3 regions of the Halomonas sp. EF61 genome follow, and region 3 is predicted to be linked to each of the others. Evidence: predicted binding sites of a transcription regulator. Region 3 holds the regulator's gene; each other region holds the start of a gene.

Region 1 (10,372 bases), on a different contig from region 3:
CTCGAAGTGTGCGGATTCGAGCTTTTTGCGTTTGCTTCAGGGTACGTCGTCTGTTTCTGACGCTTGGCGAGCATTTGGCGGGTAAAAGGTAAAAATGCGGACCAAGGACCTATTGTGGCGTCGGCGGGCTGGGTCTAGATTGTCAGTCAAACGTTTGAATTCGAGCCCGCTCATGTCCTCCTCGCACCGCACCCTGCAGCCACCCTCCGTGTCGCTCTGGCGGCAGGCGCTTCAGCGCTTTGTCGATGTCATTCCACATACCCAGGCGCTCGGCATGCGCGTCGTTGCGGTGGATGCCAGCGGCGTCACCCTATATCTGCCCGGGGGAGCCGAGTTGTGCGGTGATCGCTCGAGAAGCCTGGTGCACAGCGGGGTGCTCAGCGTACTGCTGGACACCGCCTGCGGTGCCTCGGTCCTGCCGGCACTGCCAAGTCCTGAGGTCTGTCCCACCCTGGATCTGCATATCAGTCATCGTCGCCCTGCCTGTCAGGGGGCGTCATTGTGGGTACGTGCCGAAGTGGAGGCCATCACCGACTCGGTGGTGTTCACCGAGGCCCGGGCCTGGCAGCACGAAGGACAGGTGGTGGCCTGCGCCCGCGGGCACTTTGCCCGGCTGGGGCCGCGCAACACGCCAGCAGGTTTTGCCGAGGCCATGTTCGCCGGTCTTGTGGAAGACGAGGGCGATCCCCTTATCGAAGAGAAGGCCCCAGTTGGCGATGCCGACAGTGGTGCGATAGCGGCGGCTCCACACGAGAGTGTCAGCGGCTTGCTGGAACGTGGGCGTGCCAGCGGTGAGATCAACGCCTGGCTTGGCGAGGTGCCCTACGCCGACTTCATCGGGGTGAGGGAGGACCGCGATGAGCACGGCAGGCGCTTTGTACTGGAGACGCGTCCCCACAACGTTGGCAATCCGATGCTGCCGGCGCTGCACGGTGGTGTGGTGTCGGCCTTTCTGGAGACTGCTGCAGCGCTGGATACCCTGGCGCAGACCCGTGAGCCGCGCCTGCCGAGGCTGGTCAACGTCACCGTGGACTACCTCAGTTCGGCCGGGGTGAAGCCAACCTTCGCGCGTTGTCGTCTGGTGCGCGAAGGGCGGCGCATGGCCAATGTCGAGGCATGGGCGTGGCAGGACGACGAAGACGCGCCGGTTGCCCGGGCTCGCTTGACCTACGTGCTGGGGGCGCCGGCGTAGGTGAGTGCCGGCCCGGGCAGCGGTTAGCCAGGTGACCACGGCCAGGGACGTCAGCCCAGGTCCGGGAAGGTCGACCTGCTGGCGCCAGCCTTGAAAAGCGCAGCGCGGACCCCATATCGATTGTCATCTTGAATGACGTGCGGCGCGAGCCGTGCACTCTGGACCGCCAGCGAGCCATCGCTGGCCCGGAAATCGCCATGTCGAAAGGGGTTCGATCTACCATGACCACCGCTACCCACGAAGAAACCCTGGGCTTTCAGACCGAGGTCAAGCAGCTTCTCAACCTGATGATCCACTCGCTGTACTCCAACCGCGAGATCTTTCTTCGGGAGCTGATCTCCAACGCCGCCGACGCCTGCGACAAGCTGCGTTATCAGGCGCTGGACAATGATGCGCTCTACGAGGGCGACAGCGAGCTGCGCGTCGAGATCGAGCACGACAGCGAGGCCGGCACCGTCACCCTTCGTGACAACGGTATCGGCATGAACCGCGAGGACGTGATCGCCAACCTGGGCACCATCGCCAAGAGTGGTACCGCCGAGTTTCTCAAGCAGCTTTCCGGCGAACAGCAGAAGGACGCCCGGCTGATCGGCCAGTTCGGGGTCGGCTTCTATTCTGGCTTTATTGTCGCCGACGAGATTACCGTGCGTACCCGCAAGGCCGGTGACGCCGCCGATGCCGGCGTCGAGTGGCGCTCGAAAGGCGAGGGCGAGTTCGTGGTCGCCGAGATCGAGCGCGAGAAGCACGGCACCGAGATCATCCTCCACCTCAAGGAGGACGCCAGGGAGTTCGCCGACGACTATCGCCTGCAGAGCCTGGTGCGCAAGTACTCTGACCATATCGAAGTACCGGTGAAGATGCCGCGTACCGAAAAGGCCACCGACGACGATGGCAACGAGGTCGACGGTAGCGAGGTCACCACCTGGGAGACCGTCAACGAGGCGACCGCGCTGTGGGTGCGGCCCAAGAGCGAGGTCTCCGAGGACGAGTACAAGGCCTTCTACAAGCACGTGGCCCACGACTTCTCCGACCCCCTGACCTGGAGCCACAACAAGGTCGAGGGCAACCTGGAGTACACCAGCCTGCTGTACGTGCCTGGCCGCGCACCCTTCGACCTGTACGAGCGTGACGGCGCCCGTGGGGTCAAGCTGTACGTCCAGCGCGTGTTCATCATGGACGACGCCGAGCAGTTCCTGCCGCTGTACCTGCGCTTCATCAAGGGGGTGCTGGACACCCGCGATCTGTCGCTGAACGTGTCCCGTGAGCTGCTGCAACAGGACCCGAAGGTAGAGAAGATCAAGTCCGCGCTGACCAAGCGTGCCCTGGACATGCTCAAGAAGCTGGCCAAGGACAAGGAAGCCTACCAGACGTTCTGGAACACCTTCGGTTCGGTGCTGAAGGAAGGCCCGGCGGAGGACTACGCCAACCGCGACAAGATCAGCGGCCTGCTGCGTTTCTCTTCCACCCACACCGACAGCGCCACCCAGGATCAGTCCCTGGCCGACTACGTGGAGCGGATGAAGGAAGGTCAGGACAAGATCTACTACATCGTCGCCGATGGCTTCAACGCCACCAAGAACAGCCCCCACCTGGAAATCTTCCGCAAGAAGGGCATCGAGGTGCTGCTGCTCCACGATCGCATCGATGAGTGGCTGATGAGCCATCTCACCGAGTTCGATGGCAAGAAGTTTGCCGATGTTGCCAAGGGCGATCTGGACCTGGGGGACGTCGAGGACGAAGACGAGAAGAAGGCCCAGGAGGAGACCGCCAAGTCCAAGGAGGATCTGGTCAAGCGGGTCAAGGAAGCGCTCGGCGAGGAGGTTCAGGAGGTCAAGATCACCCACCGCCTGACCGATTCACCGGCCTGTGTGGTGCTGCCCGAGCACGAGATGGGCTTCCAGATGCGCCGTATCATGGAGGCTGCGGGCCAGAGCCTGCCCGAGGTCAAGCCGATCCTCGAGCTCAACCCGGACCACGCCCTGGTTGCTCGCCTGGAAGGGGCCGACGGTGACGGCTTCGGTGATCTGGCGCGGATCCTGCTCGATCAGGCGATCATCGCCGAGGGTGGTCATCTCGACGATCCGGCCGCCTACGTCAAGCGTCTCAACGCCCTGCTGAGTGCCTGACAAGCTGGCTGCCTAACTCAAGAGCTCAAGCGCCCCAACCACGACGCCACCTTCGGGTGGCGTCGTTGCGTTGTGGGGAAGGCGGCTCGTCTTCGGCGCACCACAGATCGTTCAGCGTTTCAGACTGGCGAAGAGGTCTGGGCACTGGCGCTGCAGCTCCCTGTCGTCGAGCATGGCCTCGCGCTGTCGCTGGATGGCGTGCCCCCGGCGCTTGAGCACCGCATCGAGGTCATCGCCGCTGGCGCAGCTCACCTTGAGCAGGTTGATCAGTGCGTCCAGCCGCTGGGGAGAACTCGCCAGGGCCGCCTCGATATCGGCTCGGGCATTGTCGTACTGGCCCAATCGGTAGTAGGCGTAGCCACGATAGGAGAGAGCGTCGTTGTTGTTCGGGTCGATCGCAAGCGCCCGGGTGTAGTCGGCCACCGCCCCCTCGAAGTCGCGCTCGATGCGCTTTTCACGTCCCGCGCTGACCTGCTGCTGGGCCGACTGCATGGGGGCCTGGCGGGTGATGATGGTCAGGTAGCGCGGGGCCACGTCGCTGCCGATGGCCAGTGCGGCCTCGAAGTAGCTTCGAGCCTTGTCGAGCTCACCGGCGGAAAAGGCGTTGATGCCAGCGTTGTTGAGGGTCTTCAGGCGCACCTCACGCAAGCCGCCATGACCTTGACTCGCCCTGAGCGCCTGCTCGAACAGCGCTGAGGCGTCGGCGTGGCGGCCTTCCCGATAGAGAATCCAGCCCTGGGCGTTCAAGCCTTCCATCCGGGCCAGCGGATCAGGACTTTCGAGCAGAGGACGTAGTTCGCGCAGGGCGGCCTGGTTGTCACCCTGCTGCAACAGCGCCTTGGCCCTGGACAGGGGGGCCTGCTGGGCAACCACCGGCCACGCCACCCCGACGCTCAGCAGCACGATCAGCAGGGCGTTTATCGTAGACGTGGGGTGGCGCCGTCGTTTTCCCTTCGCTGGCCCGGCCAGGGCTGTCGCCATCGCGCGCGACGCCAAGGCGCCCTGCCTGTTCTTCATTAGAAGCCTACCTGCGGAGAATCTCGCTCCGCTGCAGCGATGACGTCGGCCAGTTGGCTCTTCAGGGCGTCGCGCTCCTGCTCGATGGCGATCAGCCGGCCGTGCAGATCGTTGTTCAAGATGCGCAGCACATTGTCGTCCTGGACCTTCAGCACGACCGTGCCCCGGCCATCCAGCGGCATGTCCCGCTCCTGCAGACGGATGACCGGCAGCACGCCTTCGGGCGGGGCGATGGAAAGATTGACCTGGCTCGAGGGTTTCATCATTGCCATGGCCAGCCCACCGACGAAGAACAGCAGACTCAGCGCCATGAACAGCCTGGCGTTCTTGGAGACCTCCTGCAGATAGCGAATGCGCAACTCGGTGCCCTCTCGGGTCTCGCCAGAGCGCTCATTGAGCAACAGGGTGTGGGTCTTGTTGAGCAGGTGGTAGCCGAGGATCAGCAGCACCACGGCGAAGCCTGGCAGACCGTACTCCAGAAGCGTGGGAAAGCTGTTCATCACGGGCACCCGGCGGTGGGACAGGGCTCAGGCCTACGTATGCCCTTGTCAGCATAGCGCAGGCGGCCGTCCTCGCTGCGCGAAATTGGCCTGGTACAGGTTTCTGGGCTGCTTCGCTCGCGCTGTATCGCTGTCCCGTGGCGCCATGATGCGGGTCAAGTAGGGGCGACGGGACTACTGCTAAGGTCGAATTGTGCTCTCGAAGGCAGGTGTTTTTTCGCCGATCGAGAAGCGTGCAGCACCCCCGCCGCCTCCGATGCGGCGACCGCTGCTGCCACCGAACAGGCGGGTCGGCTGCCATCTTCGAGGGATGGCCGTCGCTCAGCATGCAGGACTAGCGTTGTCATTTACTCTGTTGAGGTGCAAGTCGATGAAAGAGCAATTCGCGCAAGCGTGGGAAGGGTTTGCCGGGGGCGAGTGGAAGAAGGGCGTCGACGTACGAGACTTTTTGCTGGCCAACGTGACCCCCTACGAGGGTGACGAGCGTTTCCTGGTCAGCGAGCCGGCGGCCAGCACTCGCGAGCTATGGGACACTGTGATGGAAGGCGTCAAGCAAGAAAACGCCACCCATGCACCGCTGGACTTCGACACCTCGCTGGTCTCGACCATCACCGCTCATGACGCCGGCTATATCGATCAGCGTCTCGAGACCATCGTTGGACTGCAGACCGACGCGCCGCTGAAGCGGGCGATCATGCCCAACGGCGGCATCAAGATGGTGGAGGGCTCATGCCAGGCCTACGGTCGTGAACTCGATCCTCAGGTCAAGAAGGTCTTCACCGAATTTCGCAAGACCCACAATCAGGGGGTGTTCGATGTCTACACCCCGGACATCCTCAAGTGTCGCAAGTCAGGGGTGCTGACCGGACTGCCGGACGCCTACGGTCGTGGACGCATCATCGGTGATTACCGCCGGGTCGCCCTTTACGGCGTCGACTTCCTGATGCGTGACAAGCAGGCGCAGTTTGCCTCGCTGCAGCAGCGCTTCGAACAGGGCGAGGACCTGGAGGCGGTGATCCAGCTGCGCGAGGAAGTCGCCGAGCAGCATCGTGCACTCGGCCAGCTCAAGGAAATGGCCGCCAAGTACGGCTTCGACGTCTCGGTCCCGGCTGCCACCGCCCAGGAGGCCATCCAGTGGACCTACTTTGGCTACCTGGCGGCAGTGAAGTCGCAAAACGGCGCCGCCATGTCACTGGGACGTACTTCCAGCTTCCTCGATATCTACCTGGAGCGTGACCTGCGCCAAGGCGTGATCGACGAAGCCCGCGCCCAGGAGCTGGTCGATCACTTCATCATGAAGCTTCGCATGGTGCGCTTCCTGCGCACCCCTGAGTATGACGAGCTGTTCTCCGGCGACCCGATCTGGGCCACCGAATGCCTGGGCGGGATGGCACTGGACGGACGCACCCTGGTCACCCGTACCAGCTTCCGTTTCCTCAACAGCCTCTACACCATGGGCCCGAGCCCGGAGCCGAATCTCACGGTGCTGTGGTCCGAACAGCTGCCCGACGGCTTCAAGCGCTACTGCGCCAAGGTGTCCATCGACACCTCATCGATCCAGTACGAGAACGACGATCTGATGCGCGTGGACTTCGCCTCCGACGACTACGCCATCGCCTGCTGCGTGTCTCCCATGGTGATCGGCAAGCAGATGCAGTTCTTCGGTGCACGGGCCAACCTGGCCAAGACGCTGCTTTACACGATCAACGGCGGCGTCGACGAGAAGCTGAAGATCCAGGTCGGCCCCAGGAGTGAGCCGATCGCCTCCGAGGTGCTCGACTTCGACGAGGTGTGGGCGCGCATGGATGGCCTGATGGACTGGCTGGCCCGCCAGTACGTGACCGCCCTCAATGCCATCCACTACATGCACGACAAGTACAGCTACGAGGCGGCGCTGATGGCGCTGCACGACCTCGACGTCAAGCGCACCATGGCCTGCGGCATCGCCGGGCTGTCGGTGGCGGCGGACTCGCTGTCGGCGATCAAGTACGCCAAGGTGCGCCCGGTGCGTGATCCTGATGGCGTGGCGGTGGACTTCGAGATAGAGGGTGACTACCCCTGCTTCGGCAACAATGATCCGCGCGTCGACGATATCGCCTGCGAGCTGGTCGAGACCTTCATGAACAAGATCCGCAAGCTCAATACCTACCGTGGCGCCGAGCCGACCCAGTCGGTGCTGACCATCACCTCCAACGTGGTCTACGGCAAGAAGACCGGCACCACGCCGGACGGTCGTCGCGCCGGCGAGCCCTTCGCACCGGGTGCCAACCCCATGCACGGGCGTGACACCAAGGGCGCTGTGGCCTCGTTGACGTCGGTGGGCAAGCTGCCCTATGCCCACGCCAAGGACGGGATCTCGTATACCTTCTCCATCGTGCCGAGGGCGCTGGGCAAGGACGAGGGCGCCCAGCGCAGCAACCTGTCCGGCCTGCTCGACGGTTACTTCCACCACAGCGAGCGTCAGGAAGGCGGCCAGCACTTGAACGTCAACGTGCTCAACCGCGAGATGCTCGAGGACGCCGTGGTCAATCCGGACAAGTATCCTCAGCTGACCATCCGCGTGTCCGGCTACGCGGTGCGCTTCAACTCCTTGACCGCGGAACAGCAGCGCGACGTGATCTCCCGGACCTTCACCGAAACGCTCTGAGCCGACAGTCGTCTCGCCCGGGGCCGCGACAGCGGTCCCTTTCCGGGCTCCGGGTCTCTCCCGGAGCCCCTTTTCGTGAGGAGTCCCGATGATGATCACTGGCCGTCTCCATCACCTGGAGAGCTGTGGTGCCGTGGATGGCCCAGGCATTCGCTTTCTGGTGTTTCTACAGGGCTGCGTGATGCGCTGTCAGTACTGCCACAACCGCGACAGCTGGGATCGCCAGGGCGGACGTGAGGTGACGGTGGACGAGATACTCACCGAAGCCAGAACCTATCTGCCGTTCATGCGGGCGTCAGGGGGCGGCATCACCTGCACCGGCGGCGAGGCGCTGCTGCAACCGGCGTTTGTGCGCGACCTGTTTCAGGCGGCCAAGGCCGAGGGCATGCACACCTGCCTCGACACCAATGGCTACGTCTGCCACTACGATGAGGTCCTCGACGAGTTGCTTGCCGCCACCGACCTGGTGCTGCTGGATCTCAAGCATCTCGACGAGGGCGTGCACCGCGAGCTCACCGGTATCCCCCGACGCCGTCCCCTGGCCTTTGCCCGTCATCTGGCGGCGATCGGCAAGCCCACCTGGATTCGTCAGGTGATCGTGCCTGGCTTTACCGACAGCGAGGCATCCATGCACCTGCTGGGGGAGTTCGTCGAGACGATGGACAACGTCGAGCGTATCGAGCTGCTGCCCTATCACGCACTTGGCGAGTACAAGTGGCAGGAGCTGGGAGAGCACTATCCGCTGGCAGGGGTGGCGCCACCGAGTGGCGAGACCATGCAGCGTCTGGTGACGATCGCCTCGCGGTATCATCCGGAGGTCATCGCTGGCTGACGTGGCGATGTCGCCCGCTCGAACAACACAGCGAGCCCCTCTCACCCTTTGGTGAGAGGGGCTCGCTGTCGTTTCAGAAGAGCTGTTGTTTCAGGAGATGAGCAGGGCCGGCAGCGCCTCTGGGCGTCAGTCGCTCAGTTCGCCCCTGCGGCTGGCGGCGGCGGTGAACAGCACATCGGTGGAAGAGTTGAGGGCGGTCTCGGTGGAGTCCTGGACCACGCTGATGACGAAGCCGATGGCGACCACCTGCATCGCCACGTCGGCGGAAATGCCGAACAGGCTGGCGGCCATGGGAATCAGCAGCAGCGAGCCACCGGCCACGCCGGAGACGCCGCAGGCGGCCAGGGCGGAGACCACGCACAGCAGCAGGGCGGTGATGAAGTCCACGCTGATGCCCAGGGTATGGGCGGTGGCAAGGGTCATCACGCTGATGGTGATGGCGGCACCGGACATGTTGATGGTGGCGCCGAGCGGAATCGAGATGGAGTAGGTGTCCTCATCCAGCTTCAGACGCTTGCACAGCTCCAGGTTGACCGGGATGTTGGCTGCGCTTGAGCGGGTGAAGAAGGCGGTGATGGCGCTGCCGCGCAGACAGCTGAAGACCAGCGGATAAGGGTTTTGGCGAGTGGCCAGGAAGACGATCAGCGGATTGGTCACCAGGGCGACGAACAGCATGCAGCCGACGATCACCGACAGCAGTTGGGCATACTCCAGCAGCGCACCGATTCCGGCTTCGGCCAGGGTGCCGGCGACCAGTCCGAAGATACCCAGCGGTGCCAGACGAATGACCCAGCGCACCAGGGTCGATACCGCCTGGGACAGGTCCTCGATCATGCCCTTGGTAGCGGCACTGGCGCTGCGCAGCACCAGGCCGAGGCTGACGGCCCACACCAGAATGGCAATGAAGTTGGCGTCCATCAATGCGCTGACCGGGTTGGCCACGGCGCTCAACAGCAGGTTGCGCAGGATCTCTATTACGCCGCCTGGCGGATTGCCGCTGGCCTGAGCGGTGTTCAGGGTCAGTTCGGTGGGAAGGGCGAAGCTGGCCACCACCGCCACCAGCGCCGCCACCAGGGTGCCGATCAGATACAGCACCAGTACGCTGTGGATCTGGGTCGGCTGGCCGCGCTGATGGCCGGCGATGGCGGCCATCACCAGCACGAAGACCAGCACCGGGGCGACCGCCTTCAAGGCCGAAATGAACACCTGGCCGAGCAGCGATACCGAGGTGGCGAGCTCGGGGGACAGGGTGGCGACGGCGATACCGCAGAGGATACCGAGCACGATCTGAGGGATCAGCCCCAGACGATTCAGCGCCTTGAAGGGAGCGCTCAAGGAGGTGGACATGGTTCTGGTCTCGAAGCGTGGAGTGTGCATCGACCGTCGCGACAGGACGGATGGGCGTCGGCTTGTGGCCGGAAGGAGGGCGATTCTATCACCGTCGGCCACACCCAACGGTTCGACTTAAGCATGATATCAGCAGTAAGAATCTGGCATGGATCAGCAGTTGCATAGATGGTGTGGCTGCATTGCTGGTGTCCGCTGAAAATATTGACTGGGTCGGGAAAATGTTCGGCCGGATGGCAGCAAGCCCCGCCTGATCGGCGGGGCTTGCATGGGGAAGAGACGCTTCCCGGGGGTGGCTTGGCGCAAGGCCTGGCGTGAGTCTCCTCGAGGCGTCTTTATGTCGAGCAGACGCGGGCAGGGCCTCTGCACCGGGATTACGCGATAAGGGGTTCTTTCCCGGGGTTCTGTCCCGGCGTTCTTTACCGGAGTTCCTGACCGGGGTTCTTTGTCAGGGCTTAGCGGGCGCCGGTCAGCGCCTGGGCCAGCTCGCGAGTCAATGCGAGCACGGCCTGGGTACCTTCGGCGGGAGTGTCGCCGCTGGCCTGGGCATCGATCAGCGCCGAGCCTACCACCACGCCGTCGGCGAAGGCGCCGATCTCTCTGGCCTGGGCGGCGGTGCGAATACCGAAGCCCACGGCGATGGGAATATCGCTGTGCTCGCGGATGCGGGCTACCTCCTGTTGCACGCGTTCGGCGCTTGGCGCAGCACCG
Region 2 (10,372 bases), on a different contig from region 3:
ATCAAGGCCCGCGAGCTGTGGGACACCATCATGCGTTCCACCTACGACTACGCCGAGCCCGGGTTCATCCTGATCGACCAGGTCAATCGCATGAACAACAACTGGTTCTGCGAAGAGATCCGCGCCACCAACCCCTGCGGCGAGCAGCCGCTGCCGCCGGAGGGCGCCTGCCTGCTGGGATCGGTCAACCTGACCCGCTTCGTCATCGATCCGTTCGGCGACAAGCCGCGCTTCGACTGGGACAAGTACCGCGAAGTGGTGGCGATCTTCACCCGCATGCTCGACAACGTGGTCGAGATTAGCGGCCTGCCGCTGTCCGGCCAGCGCCGCGAGATCGAGGCCAAGCGCCGCCACGGCATGGGTTTCCTCGGCCTCGGCTCGACCATGACCATGCTCAAGATGCCCTACGGCTCGGCCGAGTCGCTGGGCTTCACCGAGGAGGTCAGCCGAGTGCTGGCCGTGGAGGGCTGGAAGCAGGCGCTGGAGCTGTCCCGCGAGAAGGGCATGGCCCCGATCCTCGAGCAGGAGTTCGAGCTGACGCCGAAGATGCTGCGTGAGCGTCCCGAGCTCGGCCGCGACGGCTACGAGGTCGGCGACAAGGTACCCGGGCGCATCCTGCACGCGCGCTACAGCCGCTATATGCAGAAGATCGCCGAGGTCGAGCCGCAGCTGGTGGCGGAGCTGGCAGAGCACGGCGCGCGCTTCACCCACCACTCGTCGATCGCCCCCACCGGGACGATCAGCCTGTCGCTGGGCAACAACGCCTCCAACGGTATCGAGCCGTCGTTCTCCCATCGCTACTTCCGCAACGTGATCCAGGCCGGCAAGAAGACCAAGGAGCAGGTCGAGGTGGTGTCCTTCGAGCTTGCCGCTTACCGCCACTTCATGCACGCCGACGCGGTGGAAAGCGACCTGCCCGACTACTTCATCACCGCCGACGCGGTGACCCCCAAGCAGCATGTGGCGGTGCAGGCCGCGGCCCAGGCCTGGGTCGACTCGGCGATCTCCAAGACCGTCAACGTGCCCACCGACTTTGCCTTCGAGGCGTTCAAGGACCTGTACCTGGACGCCTACCAGAGCCGTCTCAAGGGCTGCACCACCTTCCGCTTCAACCCGGAGGCCTTCCAGGGCGTGCTGGTGCGCGAGGATGACCTCAAGAACACCACCTACGTGTTCGAGCTGGAGAACGGCGAGACTCTCGAACTCAAGGGCGACGAGACGGTGATCTACGACGGAGAGGAACACAACGCCGCCAACCTCTACGACGGCTTGAAGGAGGGGACCTATGGCAAGTGGTAATCGGACCAGCGGCGAGCCGCAATATCATGCCTGGGTCGTGAGCGTGTCACGCCCGCATCATCTTTCTGGAGGAGCCCGCTGATGGCTGTCGAAATCAATTCCAAGATCGTGGGCTACCGCGTCAAGAGCGAAGAGGCCGCCCCGGCGCCGGCCCCGCTGCCCGAGGAAAACCCGCTGACCATGCGCATCCCCTCGCGCCCCGAGGGAACGCTGGAGGCGGTGTCCGAGAAGATATCCTACGTCGGCGCCGAAGGCCGCAAGAAGGTCTACCTGCTGGTGTCCTTCATGCCGGTGGAAGGCGTGCTCAACGGCCAGCGGGTGATCATCGAGCGCCCGGTGGAGTTCTTCTTCCCCTCCGGCCAGCTGTCCAGTGAGCACCAGTGGATCACCGCCACCATGCGCAGCCTGTCGCTGGCCGCCCGCGGCGGCTACGTCACCCAGGCGGTGGCGGATCTGCGCAAGGTGGCCTGGGACAAGGGCCTGGTGCGCTGCGGCATGAACCGCTGGAACAAGCCGATGTTCCACGACTCCGAGGTCGCCGCCATCGCCTGGTCGATCCAGCAGATCCTCTACCGTCGCGGCTTTCTCGACATCGACGGCAACCAGGTGCCGGTGGAGGACCTGGTCAGCCGCTACGCCCGGCGCCAGGCCTCCGGCCACGGCTGGTACCCCGCCGAGGTCGAGGACGAGACCCCGAGCGGCGCGGTCGAGCCGCTGGACGGCAAGCCTGCCGAGTCCGCCGCCGAAGGCGCCGGCCCCGCCGTGGTAGGCAACTGCCCCGAGTGTCGCGGCGAGCTGATCATGATGGACGGCTGCCCCACCTGCTACGCCGGCTGCGGCTGGTCTAAGTGTGGCTAGTCGACGTTTGGTTGGAAAGCACGACTAGAATGCGTGGCTAGAAAGCACGGCTGGCGCGCGAATAAGCCAGCGTCACAACGATGGGCCCTTCGGGGCCCATCGTTGTGTCTGTAGGAAGGGCTCGCCTTGGGTGTCTGGGTTGGCGTAAGGAGAAGCGGAGGGGGCAGAGAAAGCGTGCAGGAGGTGAAGCACAGCGAAGACCGGGAGGGCTGCCCCAAAGCCGGCGATGGCGCTGCGCAAGGTCAGCTGTTGTCCGTTGGCACGAATGACGTAGCGTCGCCAGGAAGGGATCGAATGGCATAGCAGAAAGCCGGCCACCAGCAGGACGAAAGGTGGCAGCAGCTTGATGCCGCTCATTCTGGCTTGCTGTCCCTGCGATCGAGGCTGCGGCGAAGGGCTCTGACGTTGCTCTTGACCTTGCGCGACCGCACCAGCTCGGCGCTGTCCACGGAGACGGCGCCGCGATGCGATATCTTCATGCTACGCAGGTGGCCACCCTCTTTGGCCTTGAGGTAGCCTTCGAAGCTGGTTTCGATGGACATCGTTGCTCCTTTTCCGCTTGTGAACTCGATGCTCTGCGGAACCTGGGTGAAGCCAAGGGGCCGAACCCCATGATGTCCGCAGTGTAGCAGAGTTCCCATTTCGACCCCGGCATTCGGCTGTGTCAGAGCGTTCAACGAGCGCTACACCAGAGGGCTTGATGGGCGTCATGAACCGAGGGCGACGGTATCGCTAGCATGACCCGGCGGCGTCGTGCCGCTTGACCAGGAACCCGTCATGTCGCTGTCGCCGCTCGGCTCGCTGTCGTTGCCTTCTCTTGCCCTTCCTGCCTTGCCCACCCTTCCTTCGCTGTCGTCGTCGTTGACGCCTGGCGCCTTGACCCGGGTGCCCCATCGTCTGCATCTGTCGCTGATGCGCCGTCTCGGCCCGCTGCCCCTGCCGCTGTTGCGCACGAGTCTCGAGCCCTGGCTCAACCGCACCCTGGCCGAGCCACTGGCCGACGGTGAGTTCGACGTGCTCGAAGGGCGCCGGGTGTGTCTGTCCATCGATGATCTGGCGCTGGCGGTCACCCTGACCCTCACGCACGGTCGCCTGCAGGTCACCGACGCGCCCTGGGAGGTGAAGGTGGCGGGGGGCTGGCGCGAGTTCGCCTGCCTGGCCAGCCGCGAGGAAGACCCGGACAGCCTGTTCTTCCAGCGCCGACTGTGCCTGGAGGGCGATACCGAACTGGGGCTGACGGTGAAGAACCTGCTGGATGGTCAGGAAATGGAACTGCTGCATCCCTACCTGCTCGAGGCGCTGGGGCAGCTGCAGCGCTGGCTGCCTCGCGAGGCCTAGGCTCCTGGCTGGCGGGTTGAGCCTCATAGCGCAGGAGGCCGGCGAACCGGCCTCCTGAGTGAGGTGGCGTGGGAGGGAAGGGGCTTTCAGTCTTCCAGCACCGGCGCCAGATCCATCCCCGCCTGGCCGTGCCAATAGCCATTGCACAGCTCGGCGTCCACCAGCGCCAGCGGCGAGGGCGCCGGGTAGCGTCCCTGGCGGGCCAGGTCGAAGTCCGCCACCACCTCATCCATCCCCTCTGAACGCGGACTCAGCCGGGCCGCGCTGACGCCCATCTCGGCCATCTCGGCAAGCTCGTGGCGCAGGTCCTGACAGGCCCCGGACAGGGTCTGGATACCGTTCAGGGTGAACAGTCGACGGCTGTCGTCCTGGGTGGTCAGCGACAGCCCTTCCGGATAGTCCTGGCAGACGAACTGGCAGCGATCCTTTGGGTGCTGGTGGTGGCGCGCGGTAAAGCAGCGTGACGACCAGGCCAGCGGCAGGTGGCCGTAGGCCAGCACCTCGCAGTCCAGCGCCAGTCCCGCCTCGCGGGCGTCAGACAGCAGCCGGGCCAGGTCGGCGCCAGGCAACTCCACCGGGGCGACGAAGCGGAACATGCCAGCGCGTTTGAGGATCTCCAGGGTCGGCACATTGTAGAGGTTGAGCGCCGGGCCGCCGACGAAGGGCAGGCCCGCCTCGGACAGCCGGTGCACCGCGCTCATGTCGTTGGCCTCGACCAGGAAGTCGCCGTTGTCGCACAGCCTGGTCAGGTCACGCAGGTCGGCGTTGGACTCGATCAGGGTCTGCGAGCCGAGGATCACCTGCTTGCCGGCGGCGGCGAGCTGGTGGCCGATCTCCAGCCAGTCGGCGAGCTTCATGTCGCGCCGCCGGGAGCACACGGTTTCGCCCAGGGTGACGCTGGTCAGCGGCCAGTGGCAGGCCTGTTCATAAAAGGCGAAGTAGCGCTCGCGAGTCCAGTAGAAGGACACCGGGCCAAGGCTCAATTCCAGTGAAGCAGCGGTCATCTCGCCTCCTGTCATTTCCAGTCGCGCTCGTAGGCGCCGAGAGTATGGGTGGAGCCTTCGGCCAGCGGCGCCAGGGCGGCGCTCCAGTCGGCCTGGGGGCGATAGTCGTCGCCGGCCCGGTCCAGATGGTCCAGTGCCTGGCGCCACACGCGGGTGACGCTGGCCACATAGGCCGGACTGCGCTGACGACCCTCGATCTTGATCGCCTTGATGCCCAGCGCCGCCAGCTGGGGCAGCAGGTCCAGGGTGCTGAGGCTGGTCGGCGCCTCGATGGCGTGGCCGACGTCGCCCTCGACGTCGAAGCGTCCCTTGCACAGGGTCGGGTAGCCGGCCTGTTCGTCGGCGCGGTAGCGATCGATCAACACGCCGTTCAGGCGCGATTCGCGTCCGCTGGCGGTCTCCTCCCAGCGCACGTGGGCCGCCGGCGAGCACACGCCGTGGGTGTTGGGTGATTCGCCGGTCAGGTAGGACGACAGATAGCAGCGGCCCTCGGCCATGATGCACAGGCTGCCGAAGGCGAACACCTCGAGCTCCACCGGGCTGTGGCGGGCCAGGTCGCGCACCTGGTGGATCGACAGCACCCTGGGCAGCACCGCACGGCGGATGCCGAACTCGCGGTGGTAGAAGGCCAGCGCCTCGTGGCTGGTGGCGGAGCCCTGCACCGACAGGTGGCGGGGGATGTCCGGGTGGCGTTCGGCGGCGTAGGCCAAAAGGCCCGGGTCGGCCAGGATCAGGGCGTCGACCTGAAGCGAAGCCGCCTGGTCCACCGCCGCGCGCCACTGGGCCAGGCTCGACTGCTGCGGGTAGGTATTGATCGCGCAGAACACCCGACAGCCCCGGGCGTGGGCGTAGTCGATACCCTCGCGGGCGCGCTTGTCGGTGAAGTTCAGCCCGGCGAACTGGCGGGCGTTGGTGGCATTCTGAAAGCCGAAGTAGACCGCGTTGGCGCCCTCGTCCACGGCGCGCTTCAAAGCGGGCAGGCTACCCGCGGGACAGACCAGTTCCATGTCGATCTCCGAGCGAAGAGAGGCGCCATGCTAGCCCCGCCCGGACACCGCCGGCTTGATGCGTATCAGTGTCCGCCAATGAAGTAGGGGATGGAGCGAAGGGATGACGCGCCGCACCGGGGCCGGGTGTGGATAACCTGGCGGTGGCGGGGGTCCGACTTGCGGGGCAGGCGTGCAGATAAAGGTGGGGATGAACGTGTGAGTCGTTCTGTGGATAACCCTGTGTGGCACCTTGTGAAAAGCGGTGGGCAGGCGGTGCAGGGGCTGTGGGCAGCGGTGTATAAGTCGCGTGCCAGTGGTTGATCAGAGGCTCGCTCGCTGTCGTAAACGAAAACGGGCCCCGCAGGGCCCGTGGTCTTCTTGCCGGTGCCTACTGACCGCCGGAGGGGAAGTGGAACTCCGCCTGGGTGGTCTCGAAGGGCGAGGGCCAGCGCTGTGACACCGCCTTGCGGCGGGTGTAGAAGCGCACCGCGTCGGGGCCGTAGGCGTGCAGGTCGCCGAACAGCGAACGCTTCCAGCCGCCGAAGCTGTGGCTGGCCACCGGCACCGGCAGCGGTACGTTGATACCCACCATGCCGACCTCGATGGCGTCGGTGAAGCGACGCGCCGCCTCGCCGTCACGGGTGAACAGACAGGTGCCGTTGCCGTACTCGTGGGCGTTGGTCAGGGCGATGGCCTCATCGAGGCTGTCGACACGCACCACGCACAGCACCGGGCCGAAGATCTCCTCGCGGTAGATGGTCATCTCCGGGGTGACCCGGTCGAACAGGCAGCCGCCGACGAAGAAGCCGTTCTCATGGCCCGGGACCACCAGCTCGCGGCCGTCGGCCACCAGGGTGGCACCTTCCTGCACGCCCTTCTCGATATAGCCGAGCACCTTGTCGCGATGCTGGGCGGTGACCAGGGCGCCCATGTCCAGGCCCTTGTCGGTGCCGGGGCCGACTTTCAGCGCGGCGATCTTGGGGCCCATGGCCTCGATCAGGCGGTCGGCGGTGTCATCGCCGACGCACACCGCCACCGAGATCGCCATGCAGCGCTCGCCGGCGCTGCCGTAGGCGGCCCCCATCAGGGTGTTGGCGGCGTTGTCGATATCGGCGTCGGCCAGCACCACGGCGTGGTTCTTGGCGCCACCGAGGGCCTGCACCCGCTTGCCGCTCTCGGCGCCACGCCGGTAGATGGTTTCGGCGATGGGGGTCGAGCCGACGAAGGACACGGCCTTGACCTCGGGGGCGTCGAGCAGCGCCTCGACGGTCTCGCGGCCGCCCTGGACCACGTTCATGATGCCCTGGGGCAGGCCGGCTTCCTCGAGCAGGCGGGCGACCGCCAGGGCGGCGGACGGGTCCTTCTCGGAGGGCTTGAGCACGAAGGCGTTGCCGCAGGCGATGGCCATCGGGTACATCCACAGCGGCACCATCGCCGGGAAGTTGAACGGGGTGATGCCGGCCACCACGCCCAGCGGCTGGAAGTTGGAGAAGGCGTCGATGGACGGCCCCACGTTGTGGGAGTACTCGCCCTTGAGCAGCTCCGGCACGCCGCAGGCGTACTCGACGTTCTCGATGCCGCGCTTGAGCTCGCCCATGGCGTCCTCGAGGGTCTTGCCGTGCTCCTCGCTGATCAGCTGCACCAGGCGATCGGCGTCACGCTCCAGCAGCGCCTTGAAGCGGTACATCACCTGGGCGCGCTTGGCCGGCGGGGTGTCGCGCCAGGCCGGGAAGGCCGCCTGGGCGGCGTCGATGGCGGCCTTGACGGTGTCGGCGTCGCCGTCGGCGACCTGGCGAATGGTCTCGCCGGTGGCCGGGTTGGTGACCGGCAGGTGGCGGCCGGCCTCGAGATCCTGGCCGTTGATCCAGTGATTGACGTTGTCCATCGAGGGTCCTCAAGTGTCGAAAGGGCGGACGGGCATGGCCCGTCCGCGCTGTGGATAATGCTGTGAACAGTGGGTGTAAAGGTTGTCCACAGGCTGTCGGTTTCAGGTGGATAAGCCGGGCGCTCGGTGCCGGCAAGCGGGCTCAGGCAAGCGGCTCAGTCGAGCCGGTCGAGGGTCTCGGCGACGGCGTCGAACAGGCGCTCGAGCTCGGCCTCGGTGGTGGCGAAGGGAGGGCCGAACTGCAGGGTGTCGCCGCCGAAGCGCACATAGAAGCCGGCCTCCCACAGCGCCAGGTGAGCGTCGCGCGGGCGGATGGCCGGATCGCCGTCGCGCGGGGCCAGCTGGATCGCCCCGGCCAGGCCGAAGTTGCGGATGTCGACCACATGGGAGCGGCCCTTCAAGGCGTGCAGGCGATCCTCGAAGGCCGGGGCGATGGCCCTGACCTGGGCCGGGAAGTCCTCGCGCTCGAGCAGGTCCAGCGCGGCCAGGGCGGCGGCGCAGGCCACCGGATGGCCGCTGTAGGTGTAACCGTGGGGGAATTCGATGGCGTGTCCCGGGCCGCCGGCGTGCATGAAGGTGTCATGGATCTCGCCAGAGGCGATCACCGCACCCATCGGTACGCAGCCGTTGGTGATCTGCTTGGCCACCGTCATCAGATCCGGGGTGACGCCGAAGGCCTCGGCGCCGGTGCGCGCGCCGCTGCGACCGAAGGCGGTGATCACCTCGTCGAAGATCAACAGGATGTCGTGGGCCGAGCAGATCTCGCGCAGCCGCTCGAGGTAGCCCTTGGGCGGCACGATGACCCCGGCGGAGCCGGACATCGGCTCGACGATCACCGCCGCGATGTTGGAGGCGTCGTGCAGCGCGATCTGCTCGAGCAGCGCATCGGCAAGCTCGGCCCCGGTCTCGGCCTGGCCCCGGGTGAAGGCCTGGTTCGGCTGCAGGGTGTGGGGCAGGTGGCTCGAGTCCAGCAACTGGCCGAAGTGCTTGCGGTTGCCGCCGATGCCGCCAAGGCTGGTGCCGCCGATGTTGACCCCGTGGTAGCCCTTGGCGCGGCCGATCATGCGGGTCTTTTCCGGGCGACCCTTGAGCCGCCAGTAGGCCTTGGCCATCTTCAGCGCGGTATCGGCGGACTCGGAGCCGGAATCGGTGAAGAACACATGGTCGAGCCCCGCCGGGGTCAGGCTCGCGACCTTCTCGGCCAGCTTGAAGGCCAGCGGATGGGACACCTGAAAGCTCGGCGCAAAGTCGAGACTGCCGAGCTGGTGGGCCACCGCCTCGCGGATCTCTTCACGGTTGTGGCCGGCGCCGCTGGTCCACAGACCCGACAGTGAATCGAACACCCGGCGGCCGCGGTCGTCGATGAAGTAGCGGCCCTCGGCGCCCTGGATCATCCGCGGGTGCTGGTGGAAGTCCTGGTGGGCGGTGAACGGCATCCAGTAGTGGTGGTTGAGCCCGGCCCCCGCAGCGCGCTCGGTGTGGGCGTCGGGACGGGTATCGAGGGTGTCGAAGGTCAGCATGGCGAGTCTCCAGTCAGGGGCCGCAGGGCGGGCATGGACTCAGCATGGACCGGAAGTCAGGTTAATAAAATCATGCTCTGCTTTCGTTCAGGTTGGGTTTTGCTGACGCGATTGCTGGCTCGGCCCCACGGTCACCATGATGGGGACCAGGCGCGGTCGCAGTTGATTCCCTGATGGACGAAATCGGAAGTGGCCCATCACTAAAGTCGCATTTCAGAGTCGCCTCTCACTGTCTATGTTGATCACACGGCTACTTTGTATGATGTAGTACATAGGCTGTTGGCGGCTCAGGTTCCTTCGATGAGCTGCACGAACGCTCGACTGCCATCCTGGCGTCGTGAAGGTTGCCGAGCACCTGCCAACCGCCGTCTTGGACGAGAAGGGCCAGCCGGCGCGCTGGCCCGGCCAGCCCACCGGCGCACGCCGCCGAGCGCAAACGTCCACACCGATCGACATCCCGACAGGATCTGGCGGGCGGTGCAGGCGCTTCCTCATGGAAGCCGGCGGATGCCAGGCCGCCACCACGGTACGGACCCGAGCGTCGGGGGTAGACAGCGACGCACCACGACAGTGAAAGCCAACAGCTAACGCCAACAACAACGGCAAGGAGTGGATGAGATGCGCAAGTCGATGAGCATGACCCTGGGTGGCCTGGCGCTGGTCGCCAGTGCCTCGGTCGCGGCGGACTATCCGGAGCGCGACGTTCGCATGATCGTGCCCTGGGGCGCCGGCGGCGGTACCGACGGTATCGTGCGCAAGATCTCCAATCTGGCCGAGGAGCCGCTGGGGGGCACCGTCTACGTCGAGAACATCGAAGGCGGCATGAGCGCCAACGGCCTGGTGCAGGCGCTGGGCGCGCGCCCCGATGGCTACACCCTGATCGCGCTGACCTACGACAGCGTCGTCACCATCCCGTGGCAGGGAATGCTGGCCGGCTACGATATCGACAAGCTGGATCTGATCGCGCGGATCACCAGTGAGCCGGACGCCGTCGTGGTGCCGCAGGATTCGCGCTTCGATAGCCTCGAGGCATTGATCGAAGCCGCCAAGGCCGCGCCCGGGGAGATCCGCGCCGGTATCCAGAACATGGGCTCGCGGACCCACCTGACGCTGCTGCAACTGCAGGATCAGGCCGAGGTGGAGTTCAAGATCGTCTCCTATCCCGGTGGTGCGGCGCCCCAGAAGGAGGCCCTGCTCAACGGCGAGGTGGACCTGGCGCTGACCAGCCTCGGTGATTTCGAATCGCTGATCTCGGCGGGTGACGCCCGTGGCCTGGTGGAGTTCACCGACGTCCAGAGCGAGAGCTTCCCCGACGTGCCCCCGGCAACCGAGCTGGGCTACGACATCCAGATGGGCAGTTTCGTGATCCTGGCAGCGCCTGCCAATACGCCGGACGACGCCGTGACGGCCCTCGAGGCGGCCTATCAGCAGGCCTACGACAGCGAGGAATTCCAGACCTGGCTGGTCGACGTCGGTGTC
Region 3 (10,372 bases):
CCCGCCAACCAGTCCCGCCAACTGGTGATGACCTTGAGCGTGAATCCTGATCAGATGGAACAACGCAGTGCCGATATCAGCGTTCGCGTCCTCGCCGAGGACGATCCGTCCGTGGCCATCGAACGTGAAAGCCGATTTATAGGAGTTACCCCCTGATGTCCCTGTCCGATCCCCAGGTGCCGCCCTGGTACAAGCAGTTCTGGCCCTGGTTCCTGATCGCCCTGCTGCTGTCGTCGGTCACCTTCAGCATGGTCTACCTGGCCTTCTCGATCCGCTACTTCGACGGTTCGGTGCCGGACGATTACTACAAGGAAGGTCTGGCCATCAACGTCCAGCTCGAAAAGCAGCAACGTGCCGAGGCGCTGGGGCTGGCGGCCGAGCTGCGCATCGACGCCACCACCGGCGACGTGGTGGTAACACTCGATGGCGACGAACGCCCCCAGCGGCTGGATCTGGCGCTGAAGTTCCCCACCGATGGCGCCCGCGACCGGGCACTGGTGCTGACCCACACCCGTGAAGGCCACTATGTCGGCACCCTCGAGCGCAATCTGCGCTATCGCTGGTACCTTCAGCTGCAGCCCCACGCAGAAGGCGCGTCAGGACAGCAGCCTGAATGGCGCCTGACCGGCGAGGCAGAGTTCCCGCGGGAGACCTCCGTGCGCCTGACACCGGGACTCTGATGGCGGCCTCGTGCTACCACTGTGGCGCCCCGGTGGAGGCCACAGCACCCTGGTCGATCACCCTGGATGGCCAGCGCCATCCGCTGTGCTGCCCGGGCTGCGAGGCGGTGGCCCAGGCCATCGTCGGCGGCGGCCTGGACAGCTACTATCGCTTTCGCACCGCCCTGCCGGAGCGCCCATCGCCGACACCCGCCGACGAGGCCCGCTATCAGGTATTCGACGATCCGGGCCTGCAGGATCGTTTCGTGCGTCAGGATGGCGACACCAAGGTAGCGACCCTGGCGGTGGATGGCATCACCTGCGCCGCCTGCGCCTGGCTGATCGAACACCGCCTGAATGCCCTCGACGGCCTGGAGAGCTGCGCTGTCAATCTTTCCCAGCACCGCCTTCAGGTGCGCTGGGATCCCGAACGCCTGTCGCTGTCGCGCCTGCTGGCCGAGATGGCCGCCATTGGCTATCCCTCCCAGCCCTACGAGCCGGACCAGGCCCAGCAGCGGCTCAAGCAACAGTCGCGCCAGATGATAAGGCGCCTGATCGTGGCGGCAGTCGGCATGATGCAGGTGCTGATGTTTTCCATCCCGCACTACGTCGACGGCGGTGATCTCAGCACCGAGTTCGAGCGTCTGTTTGCCTGGCTATCGCTGGCGCTGACCACTCCGGTGGTACTGTACTCGGCCCAACCCTTCTTCGTCGGCGCCCTGCGTGATCTGCGAACCCGCGTGCTGGGCATGGATGTGCCGGTGGCCCTGGCCATCGGTGGGGCCTTTATCGCCAGCACCTGGTCGGTCGTGAGCGACTCCGGTGACCGCTACTTCGACTCGGTCAGCATGTTCACCTTCTTCCTGCTGTTCGGACGCTACCTGGAGTCTCGCGCCCGTACTCACTACGGCCGTAGCGGCAATGCCCTGGCCAGTGCCCTGCCGAGTGCTGCGGTGCGCCTCGACGAGCATGGCGATGAACGCGTCATCCCCGCCAGTCGGCTGGTCCCGGGTGACCGGGTTCGGGTCAGTCCCGGCGCCCAGATTCCCGCGGACGGCAACCTGACCTCGGGCCTTGCCCAGATCGACGAGTCGCTGCTGACCGGCGAATCGCTGCCCCGCCTGCGTCGCCAGGGAGATACCGTGCACGCAGGTACCCTGTGCATGGACAGCCCGATCGAAGTGATGGTCACCCGCGTCGGCGACGACACCCGCGCCGCCGGCATTCTCGATCTCACCGACCGTGCCTTCGCCCATCGTCCACGTATCGCCCGCCTGGCCGAGCAGGTGGCCCATCGCTTCGTGTTGAACCTGCTGGTCATCACCGCCCTGGTGGCGCTGGTCTGGAGCCTGATCGACCCTAGCCGCAGCCTGTGGATCACCCTGTCGGTCCTGGTGGTGACCTGCCCCTGCGCCCTGGCGCTGGCGACCCCCACCGCCCTGACCGTGGCCCACGGCCGGCTGAGACGTGCCGGGGTACTGGTGACGCGAGCCGATGCGCTGGAGACCCTGGCCGGCCTCGATCGCGTCGTCTTCGACAAGACCGGTACCCTGACCCGGGGGCGCATGCAACTCGCCGAACACCGGCCGCTGAGCGACGACGAAGGAAGCGCCAACAATGGCGAGATGGACCCTGCCACCAAGCGCCGGCATCTGGCCCTGGCGGCGGCACTGGAAACCGGCTCGGAGCACCCCATCGCCCGCGCCTTCGCTGCCTGGCGCGACGCCAGCTGCCAGGCCAGCGAACTGCGCAATCACCCGGGTCAGGGCGTGGAAGGCGTGATCGACGGCCGGCGCTGGCGACTGGGCCAGCCGCATTTTGCCTGCCTGGGCCAACCCGTTCCTGAGCTCCCTGGCGCAGGACTTTGGTTGCTGCTGGCCAGCGAAGGCAAGCCCCAGGCCTGGTTCAAGCTCGACGATCAGCCCCGTGACGACGCCGCCGAGACCCTCGCCGCCCTCGCCCAGCGGGGGCTTGCCATCGAGATCCTGTCGGGCGACCGCGCCGTCAACGTTGGCCAGCTTGCCCGCACGCTGGGCGTCGATCAGTGGCGTGGCGAGGCCTCCCCCGAGGACAAGCTCGGGCACTTGAAGGCGCGACAGGCACAGGGCGAAAAGGTGGCCATGGTCGGTGATGGCATCAATGACGTGCCGGTACTGGCCGGCGCCGACCTCGCCATCGCCATGGCCGGGGCCAGCGACCTCACCCGCACCCGCGCCGATCTGGTATTGCTGGGCGAACCGCTCACGGGTATCGTCCAAGCCATCGAGGTGGCCCGCCAGACCCGTCGAATCATTCGCCAGAATCTGTCCTGGTCAGTGCTCTACAATGTCGTGGCGCTACCCGCAGCGGCGCTGGGCTTCGTGCCCCCTTGGCTTGCCGCCATCGGCATGTCACTCAGCTCGTTGCTGGTCATCGCTAATGCCCTGCGTCTGCGGCGTGGACGCACCAGGCCGACCGCGACGCCTTCACCCGTCACCGCAAGCCCCGGCCCATGAGCATCCTTTACCTGTTGATACCCTTGTCGTTGATCCTGCTGGGCCTGGCGGTCTGGGCCTTCTTCTGGGCGGTGCGCAACGACCAGTTCGAGGACCTCGAGGGCCCCGCCTATCGCATCCTGTTCGAGGATGAGGACGACACTCGCAGTGTCGATGACGGCGCTTCCTCGTCCGAAACGCCTGCGCAGACATCCGATCGTGATCCATCGTCCAGAGGGCCTGAGTGAACCCTACCGGCCTGGAGCTGCCTCCCATGATGGCGGCCTTCGTGTTTGGTCTGCTTGGTGGTGCACACTGTATTGGCATGTGCGGCGGCATCATGAGCGCTCTGACCTTTGCCATCCCCCCCAGCATGCGTCAACCTTGGCGGGTGGGCTCTCTGGTGCTTGGCTACAATGTAGGTCGTATCACCAGCTACTGTGTGGCGGGCGCTCTGGTTGCCACCCTGGGTTCGGTGATCGGCCTTTCGCCGACCCTGCGTGGCCTGATGCAGATCGTCGCCAGCCTGATGTTGATCCTGATGGCGCTTTACATTGCCGATCTATGGAAAGGCCTGCGTCACGTCGAGGCACTGGGACGTCACCTCTGGAGGTACCTGGAACCCGCAGGCAGACGCCTGTTGCCGGTGGTGCGTCTGCCCCAGGCGGTGGCGCTGGGCGCCATCTGGGGCTGGCTGCCCTGTGGCCTGGTGTACTCGATGCTGGCCTGGAGCCTGGCACGGGCCGAGCCCCTCGAGGGCGCACTGCTGATGGCGAGCTTCGGTCTTGGCACGCTTCCGGCGCTGGTGGTGACGGGCCTCGCCGCCAGACAAATGCAGGCCCTGCTGGCGCATCGGGCAACACGCCTCGCCGCCGCAGCCATGATCATCGCCTTTGCCGTCTGGCAACTTTGGACTGGGCTGCATCAATGACGCATCCTACCTCTAAGTTATTAATCCTAAAGAGGTAGACGCCACTTTTAGCTGATCTGAGGGTGTAGAATAGTGCCATCAACGTGCTGTACGGGCGACGTCTGTTCTCCCCATGGCCCAGTCAATATCGATCCCAGATCCACAGGAGCTGCGAATGAGTCCTACGGCCCAAGATCGGCGGCGTCCCATGCTGCATGAGACTCGCTGTGAGTCCTGCAGCCTGAGTTCCTTGTGCCTTCCGCTGTCGCTGGAGACCGCCGACCTCGAGCGCTTCGATTCCATCATCCGTCGTCACCCGCCGATCAAGAAAGGCACACGATTGGTCGAGCAGGGAGATCGCTTCACCAGCGTCTTCGCGGTCCGATCGGGGAGTCTCAAGCAGATCACCACCGAAGGCAGCGGCGAAGCTCAGTTGACCAACTTCTTCCTGCCCAGTGAACTGGTTGGTCTGGATGGCATCGACGACGGCCGCTATCCCGGCAGCGTGGTGGCGCTGGAGACCACCACGGTGTGCGAGATTCCCTTCGACCGCCTCGATGCGCTGACCCAGACCCTACCGGAGCTGCGTGCCCAGCTGTTTCGCACCCTGAGCAAGGAGCTGCGAGAGGACCGCCGGATGATGCAGCTGCTGTCACGCAAGACCGCCGATCAGCGCCTGGCCTGCTTCTTCCTCGGCCTGTCGGACCGCTTCCGCCGCCGCGGCTATTCACCGTTCAGCTTCCGCCTGTCCATGTCCCGCGCCGACATCGGCAATCACCTGGGGCTGGCGGTGGAAACGGTCAGCCGTATCCTCGGGCGTTTCCAGCAGCAGGATCTGGTGGCGGTATCGGGACGTGAGGTCAATATCCTCGACCTGACCGCGCTGTCGACCCTGGCCGACACCGAAGTTACCTGAGCGGGCCTGGCGGCAGTGTGCCGGGCTTGGCCAGCAGCGCCCGGTACCCAGGATCTGGAAAGCAAAGCGTAATAGATGGCGTGTGACAAGAAAGAGGCCGCATCCGGAGATGCGGCCTCTTTTGCTGTCATGGCGTCCTGCACATTCGCTGTTGGCGAGATCAGCCGGCATCCACCACGTCGATGCGCCGGGCCTGGCGTTCGGCCTGTACGGCCTCCAGCCCCTCGAAGTCGAACAGTTGCCGATCCGCCAGCTGCGACGGCGCCACATTGGTCACCGCCTTGAACATGCTCTCGAGGCGCCCGGGATGCTTGACCTCCCACTCGGCCAGCATCTCCTTGACCACCTGGCGCTGCAGGTTGGGCTGGGAACCACACAGGTTGCACGGGATGATCGGGAACTCCATCGCCTCGCTGTAGGCCTGGATATCGGCCTCGCGGCAGTACGCCAGCGGGCGGATGATGATGTTCTTGCCGTCGTCGGAGAGCAGCTTGGGCGGCATCGCCTTGAGGCTGCCACCGAAGAACATGTTCAGAAACAGCGTCTCGAGAATGTCCTCGCGGTGGTGGCCCAGGGCGATCTTGGTCGCCCCGATCTCCTCGGCGAAGCCATAGAGCGAGCCGCGCCGCAGGCGTGAGCAGAGCGCGCAGGTGGTCTTGCCCTCCGGCGTCTTCTCCTTCACCACCGAATAGGTGTCGCGCTCGAGGATGTGGTAGTCCACGCCGATACTGTCCAGATAGTTCGGCAGCACATGCTCCGGAAAGCCCGGCTGCTTCTGATCCAGATTCACCGCCACCAGCGAGAAGTTGACCGGCGCGTTGCGCTGAAGGCTGCGCAGGATCTCGAGCATGGTGTAGCTGTCCTTGCCACCAGACAGACACACCATGATCTTGTCGCCTTCCTGGATCATGCCGTAGTCGATGATGGCGTTACCGGCCTGGCGGCGCAGGCGCTTCTGCAGCTTGTTGAACTCACGCCGTGCCTTGGCCTGAACTTGGGCTTCCGTCTGATCGCCATCCGCAGCAGGGTCGGCCGGGCTGACACCGGCATCGATCGAGAGATGGTCATCCTCGGGGGTACGGGGATCGAACAGGGTGGCGGAGGCGGACTGTGGCGACATGGGAGCGGGACATCACGGCTGAAAATGAAAGAGGCGCCAGTCTACCATCCGGACGCTTTAGTGGCGAAGAGGTCAGCGACCGCTTACCCCGGCGAGGACAATACGGGAGAGGCTTTTCGTCGGCAGCACATCGGAAACCGCCAAGGACGACACCGCCGTAGTGGCGCCCTTGCGCGTCGTGGCCTGGTCTGGTCTGGCAAGCCGAAGAACGCAAGTGCCTGTCAGCCGGGGCCTAGACGACGTTCAGCGCCAGCAGATAGCGCACCACCACGCCCAGCAACAGCAGCAGGATGCCGGCACGTTGCCAGCCAAACTCGCGTACGGTCAGGGTCAGGCGCTTCTCCCAGAACTTGACCATGCCCCACAGGTCCCGGGTACGGCGATAGTACTGGAGGTAGGCCACCAGCACCGAGACCAGGCCCAGCGCCAGCAGCGTGGGCTCGAGAAGGGTCAACATGGCGTGCAGACTCATGACAGGATCTCCTTGCAGGTGAATGGTTGCCGGTGCGGGCGGCACCGGGTCAGCGCGGATGACGGCAACGGGTCAGCGCGGATGACGGCAACGGGTCAGCGCGGATGACGGCACCGGGTCAGCGCGATGGCGCCGTGAGTGCCCCGCTCTCCAGGCGCAGATGCATCAGCGCCGTGGTGACGGCGTCGCCCAGGGCCGTATGGCGTCCCATGATCGGGACTCCCAGTCGCTCTGCCAATTGTTCAAAGGTCGGCTGCACCTCGATTTCCGGGTGACTTCGGCGCAGCCGCTTGCGGTACTGCTGGGCCACGTCGATGGTGGCGTTGGGCAGCGAGAAGCCAAACTCCGCCTTCAGGTAGCGATCCAGCATGGCCAGGTCGAAGTCGATACACCAGCCGACCAATGGGCGATTGCCGATAAATTCCAGCAGCGTCGTCAAGGCCTCGCGCACCTCGAGGCCGCCTTCCAGGTCGACCCCTCGCAGGCGATGGATGCAGATGGAGTCTCCACTCAGGCTGGCAGGACGCGCGAGCCGCAGGTCCAGCGACTCGCTGGTCAAGACGCGATCGTCACGAATGCGTACCGCAGCGATGGACACCAGCTCCGCATGACGGGTATCCAGACCGGTGGTTTCGCAGTCCAGGGACACCAGCTCATCGCCGGTATAGGGATTGAACAGCCAGGCGAAATCGCCATCGGCCTGCCGACGCCTGTCGGCCACACGCCTGATCGCTCTCAGCATCGGGTACTCTCCCAAGCGAAACCATTGACGCCAAGGCAGCTTGCCCTGGGGGGCTGCCTCGACACTCATGCATACTCCAGGTGATAGCGGTGGGACAGGCTGGCCTTGAACTCCTTGACCAGGTGCAGCGCCTCGCGCAGCAAGTCCCGCTCCAGCGAATTGAGCGACTGCACCACCACCCTGTCCGGGGCGTCCGTGGCCCGGGCATCGTCGCGCCGGTAGGCCAGCTGCGCCCGAAGCCGCAGCTCACAGAACAGCGACAACGCCTCGCCGAGATCCTCCGCCACCACTCGCTCGATGCGACCGAGTGACGCCAGCGCCGCCAGCCGGTCGTGGGTCGAGGTCTCGCGCAGCCCGCACTCCAGCGCCATGGTGCGAACACCATGGACGATCGGAAAAATGCCGCCCTTCTTGATGTCGACGCCGTGCTCGGGCTTCTTCAGCGTTCCAAACAGGGTCAAGGGCGTCGAGAACCGCAACACCCCCCTCGCCAGATGGGTCAGCAACAGTTCATTGCCCCGTGTTTCTTCGATCAGCACGTCGTGGAGTCGGTCCACCAGGGCAAAGTCACCGGCCACCCCCGAGGCGTCGGCAAGCACTGCCAGACGCATCAGGCTTTCTCCGTCGGGTTCGCTGACCCAGCGACGAATGCGCGCGCGCCACTGCGCAAGGGTGCCGACCCACTGGGGGTTGGAGACCATGATGTTGCCCGGGCAGCGCGGATAGCCCAGATCGTCGAGCACGCTGGTGAACCGCGCGGTATCTGCGCTGAGCTCGTCCCACTGCTGGTCATCGGCCAGGATCAGCGCATTGTCCTGGTCGGTCTTCAGGATCTGCTCGCCGCGCCCTTCGCTGCCGAGCACCAGCAGACAGGCGCGCTCGCGCTGAGGGGCCGGCATCGAGAAGTGCCAGGCCTTGCTGATGATGCGCCCATTGAGCGCCGACAGCATGCCCATGGCGAAGCGCATGCGTACCCCCTGGGCCATCAGCGCCTCGACCAGCTCCGGCGCACGCTGACTTGCTTCGCTGAGCGAGGCCAGGGTCGTCGCCTGCTCGACCTGCAGGCTGACCACGTAGCTGCGGCTGGAAAAGAAGCTGAGCACATCGGTCAGCTCCACGACACCGATCAGCCGCTGGCCCTGAAGCACCACCACCCTGGCCACCTTGTGGCGGGTCATCTCGATCAGTGCCTCGAACAGGTACTGGCTTTCGTTCACCGTCACCAGCGACAGATGAGCGATGCCACCGACCTCGGCATTACCGTCGCACCCCTCCAGCACCAGGGCCTCGAGCAGGTCGGTCTTGGTCAGCATGCCAGGACCATCGGGCGTCTCGACCAGCAGGCTGTCGGCGCCCTTGTCCTTGAGGGTCAGCACGGCGTCGCGAATGCATGTCGTCGAGCCGACCTTGAGCGGTTCACGCATGCACTCGTTCACCCGGGCGAGCATGAATCCGGCCAGGGTGACCCCGCCCTCGGCGCGACGTTCGGCGAGCAAGCGCGTCTTGCTGATCAGGCGCTGGTGAAAGTAGTCCGAGAAGGCGGCGTTGTTCTCGCACAGCGACAGAAACAAGGTGTGCGGCATCAGATAACACAGGCTTTCTTCTTCGGCGACGAAGCGGTAACGGCTCTGGCCGTTGATCACGCTGATGGCACCGAACAGATCGCCCCCGGTGTAGTGGCCGATGCGCCCCCCGGCGGGGCCCTCGGCCGGGTCTAGTTCGGCGACTTCGCCCTTGTGGATCACAAAGACGAACTCGCCGGACTGCCCTGCATCGAGGATCACGTCATCCCGCCCGTAGTAGGCGATATCCAGCCCGCCCAAGACCCGCTCGCGCTCGGCCTCGTCGAGCAATGAAAACGGTGGATGAGTGAAGTCGATGTCGATCATGTCTGCTCCATGACCGACCCCGGCGAGGCCGGGGTCGGGGAGTGTTGTCGTCTGGCAGGGGGCGACGGATGGTGGGCCGACGCCCCTGCCTGATAGCCCGCTCTAGTGAGCGTGGGCCTCACCCGCGCCTCTCGGCACACGCACGTTCTCCACCAGTTCCTGGATGTGCTCCGGCGGTGCCGCGGTTGCCCGCGAGACCACGAAGGCCACGATGAAGTGGAGGATCATGCCGAGGGTACCGATACCCTCCGGCGAGATGCCGAACCACCAGATCGAAGGATCGGTGTTGATGAACTTGGTGTAGACGATGTAGATGAAGGTGAAGCTCAGACCCAGCACCATGCCGACGATGGCCCCTTCGCGGTTCATGCGCTTGTCGAAGATGCCAAGCAGGATCGCCGGGAAGAAGGACGAGGCAGCAAGACCGAAGGCAAAGGCCACCACCTGGGCCACGAAGCCCGGCGGGTTGATGCCGAAGTAGCCGGCTACCACCACCGCCACCGCAGCAGCACTACGCGCCGCCAGCAGCTCCCCCTTCTCGCTGAGGTTGGGATTGATCTGCTTCTTGATCAGGTCGTGGGACACCGCCGCCGAGATCACCAGCAACAGACCGGCTGCGGTGGACAGCGCCGCGGCCACGCCACCGGCGGCCATCAAGGCGATCACCCAGGCCGGCAGGCCGCCGATCTCGGGATTGGCCAGCACGATGATGTCACGGTCGATGTAGACCTCGTTGGGGCTGTCGGTAGGCGTATTGGTCACCACCCGCTGCCCGTGCTCGCCAGGAGTTTCCTCTTCCAGCGGGCCGCTTTCGAAGGTCGGCTTGCCCTCGAACGGCGCGCCCGGCCCCATCTGCACCCGACCGTCGTCGTTCTTGTCGAGCCAGCCGATCAGGCCCACGCCTTCCCAGCTCTTGAACCAGGCTGGTGCCTCTTCGTAGCTGGTCTCGTGTACCGTCTCGATGATATTGGTGCGGGCGAACACGCCGACCGCCGGAGCGGTGGTGTAGAGCAGTGCGATGAACACCAGCGCCCAGCCGGCGCTGACCCGGGCGTCACGCACCCGCGGCACGGTGAAGAAGCGCACGATGACGTGGGGCAGACCCGCGGTACCGCACATCAGGGCGGCGGTGATAAAGAACACGTTGATCATCGGCTGGCTGCCGTCGGTGTAGGGCGTGATGCCCAGAT

The links. The regulator FNR, encoded in region 3, switches genes on or off when oxygen is low (the NO sensors DNR and NnrR bind a similar motif). The targets are predictions, from matches to a motif close to TTGATNTANATCAA.
Region 1: the regulator FNR is predicted to act here: its motif matches at 4,981-4,994, upstream of pflB (formate C-acetyltransferase).
Region 2: the regulator FNR is predicted to act here: its motif matches at 5,562-5,575, upstream of ubiU (ubiquinone anaerobic biosynthesis protein UbiU).

Annotation. Positions count from the first base shown of each region.
Region 1 is NZ_JAMSHM010000004.1:461,865-472,236, reverse strand. Features, by position in the region: gene NFI08_RS21650 (PaaI family thioesterase) at 173-1,192, shown strand; gene htpG (molecular chaperone HtpG) at 1,414-3,318, shown strand; gene NFI08_RS21640 (tetratricopeptide repeat protein) at 3,430-4,335, opposite strand; gene NFI08_RS21635 (hypothetical protein) at 4,335-4,835, opposite strand; gene pflB (formate C-acetyltransferase) at 5,206-7,482, shown strand; gene pflA (pyruvate formate lyase 1-activating protein) at 7,571-8,314, shown strand; gene sstT (serine/threonine transporter SstT) at 8,441-9,661, opposite strand; gene trpA (tryptophan synthase subunit alpha) at 10,117-10,372, opposite strand, start outside.
Region 2 is NZ_JAMSHM010000001.1:920,302-930,673, reverse strand. Features, by position in the region: gene NFI08_RS04115 (adenosylcobalamin-dependent ribonucleoside-diphosphate reductase) at 1-1,299, shown strand, start outside; gene NFI08_RS04110 (ribonucleoside-diphosphate reductase) at 1,381-2,157, shown strand; gene NFI08_RS04105 (hypothetical protein) at 2,511-2,699, opposite strand; gene ubiT (ubiquinone anaerobic biosynthesis accessory factor UbiT) at 2,935-3,495, shown strand; gene NFI08_RS04095 (U32 family peptidase) at 3,582-4,499, opposite strand; gene ubiU (ubiquinone anaerobic biosynthesis protein UbiU) at 4,511-5,506, opposite strand; gene NFI08_RS04085 (CoA-acylating methylmalonate-semialdehyde dehydrogenase) at 5,877-7,373, opposite strand; gene aptA (omega-aminotransferase AptA) at 7,529-8,809, opposite strand; gene NFI08_RS04075 (Bug family tripartite tricarboxylate transporter substrate binding protein) at 9,512-10,372, shown strand, end outside.
Region 3 is NZ_JAMSHM010000002.1:1,118,597-1,128,968, forward strand. Features, by position in the region: gene ccoG (cytochrome c oxidase accessory protein CcoG) at 1-156, shown strand, start outside; gene NFI08_RS13850 (FixH family protein) at 156-680, shown strand; gene NFI08_RS13855 (heavy metal translocating P-type ATPase) at 680-3,154, shown strand; gene ccoS (cbb3-type cytochrome oxidase assembly protein CcoS) at 3,151-3,381, shown strand; gene NFI08_RS13865 (sulfite exporter TauE/SafE family protein) at 3,378-4,064, shown strand; gene fnr (fumarate/nitrate reduction transcriptional regulator Fnr) at 4,219-4,959, shown strand; gene ttcA (tRNA 2-thiocytidine(32) synthetase TtcA) at 5,120-6,079, opposite strand; gene NFI08_RS13880 (hypothetical protein) at 6,312-6,551, opposite strand; gene NFI08_RS13885 (3'-5' exonuclease) at 6,670-7,362, opposite strand; gene NFI08_RS13890 (DUF294 nucleotidyltransferase-like domain-containing protein) at 7,359-9,182, opposite strand; gene NFI08_RS13895 (sodium:solute symporter family protein) at 9,285-10,372, opposite strand, start outside.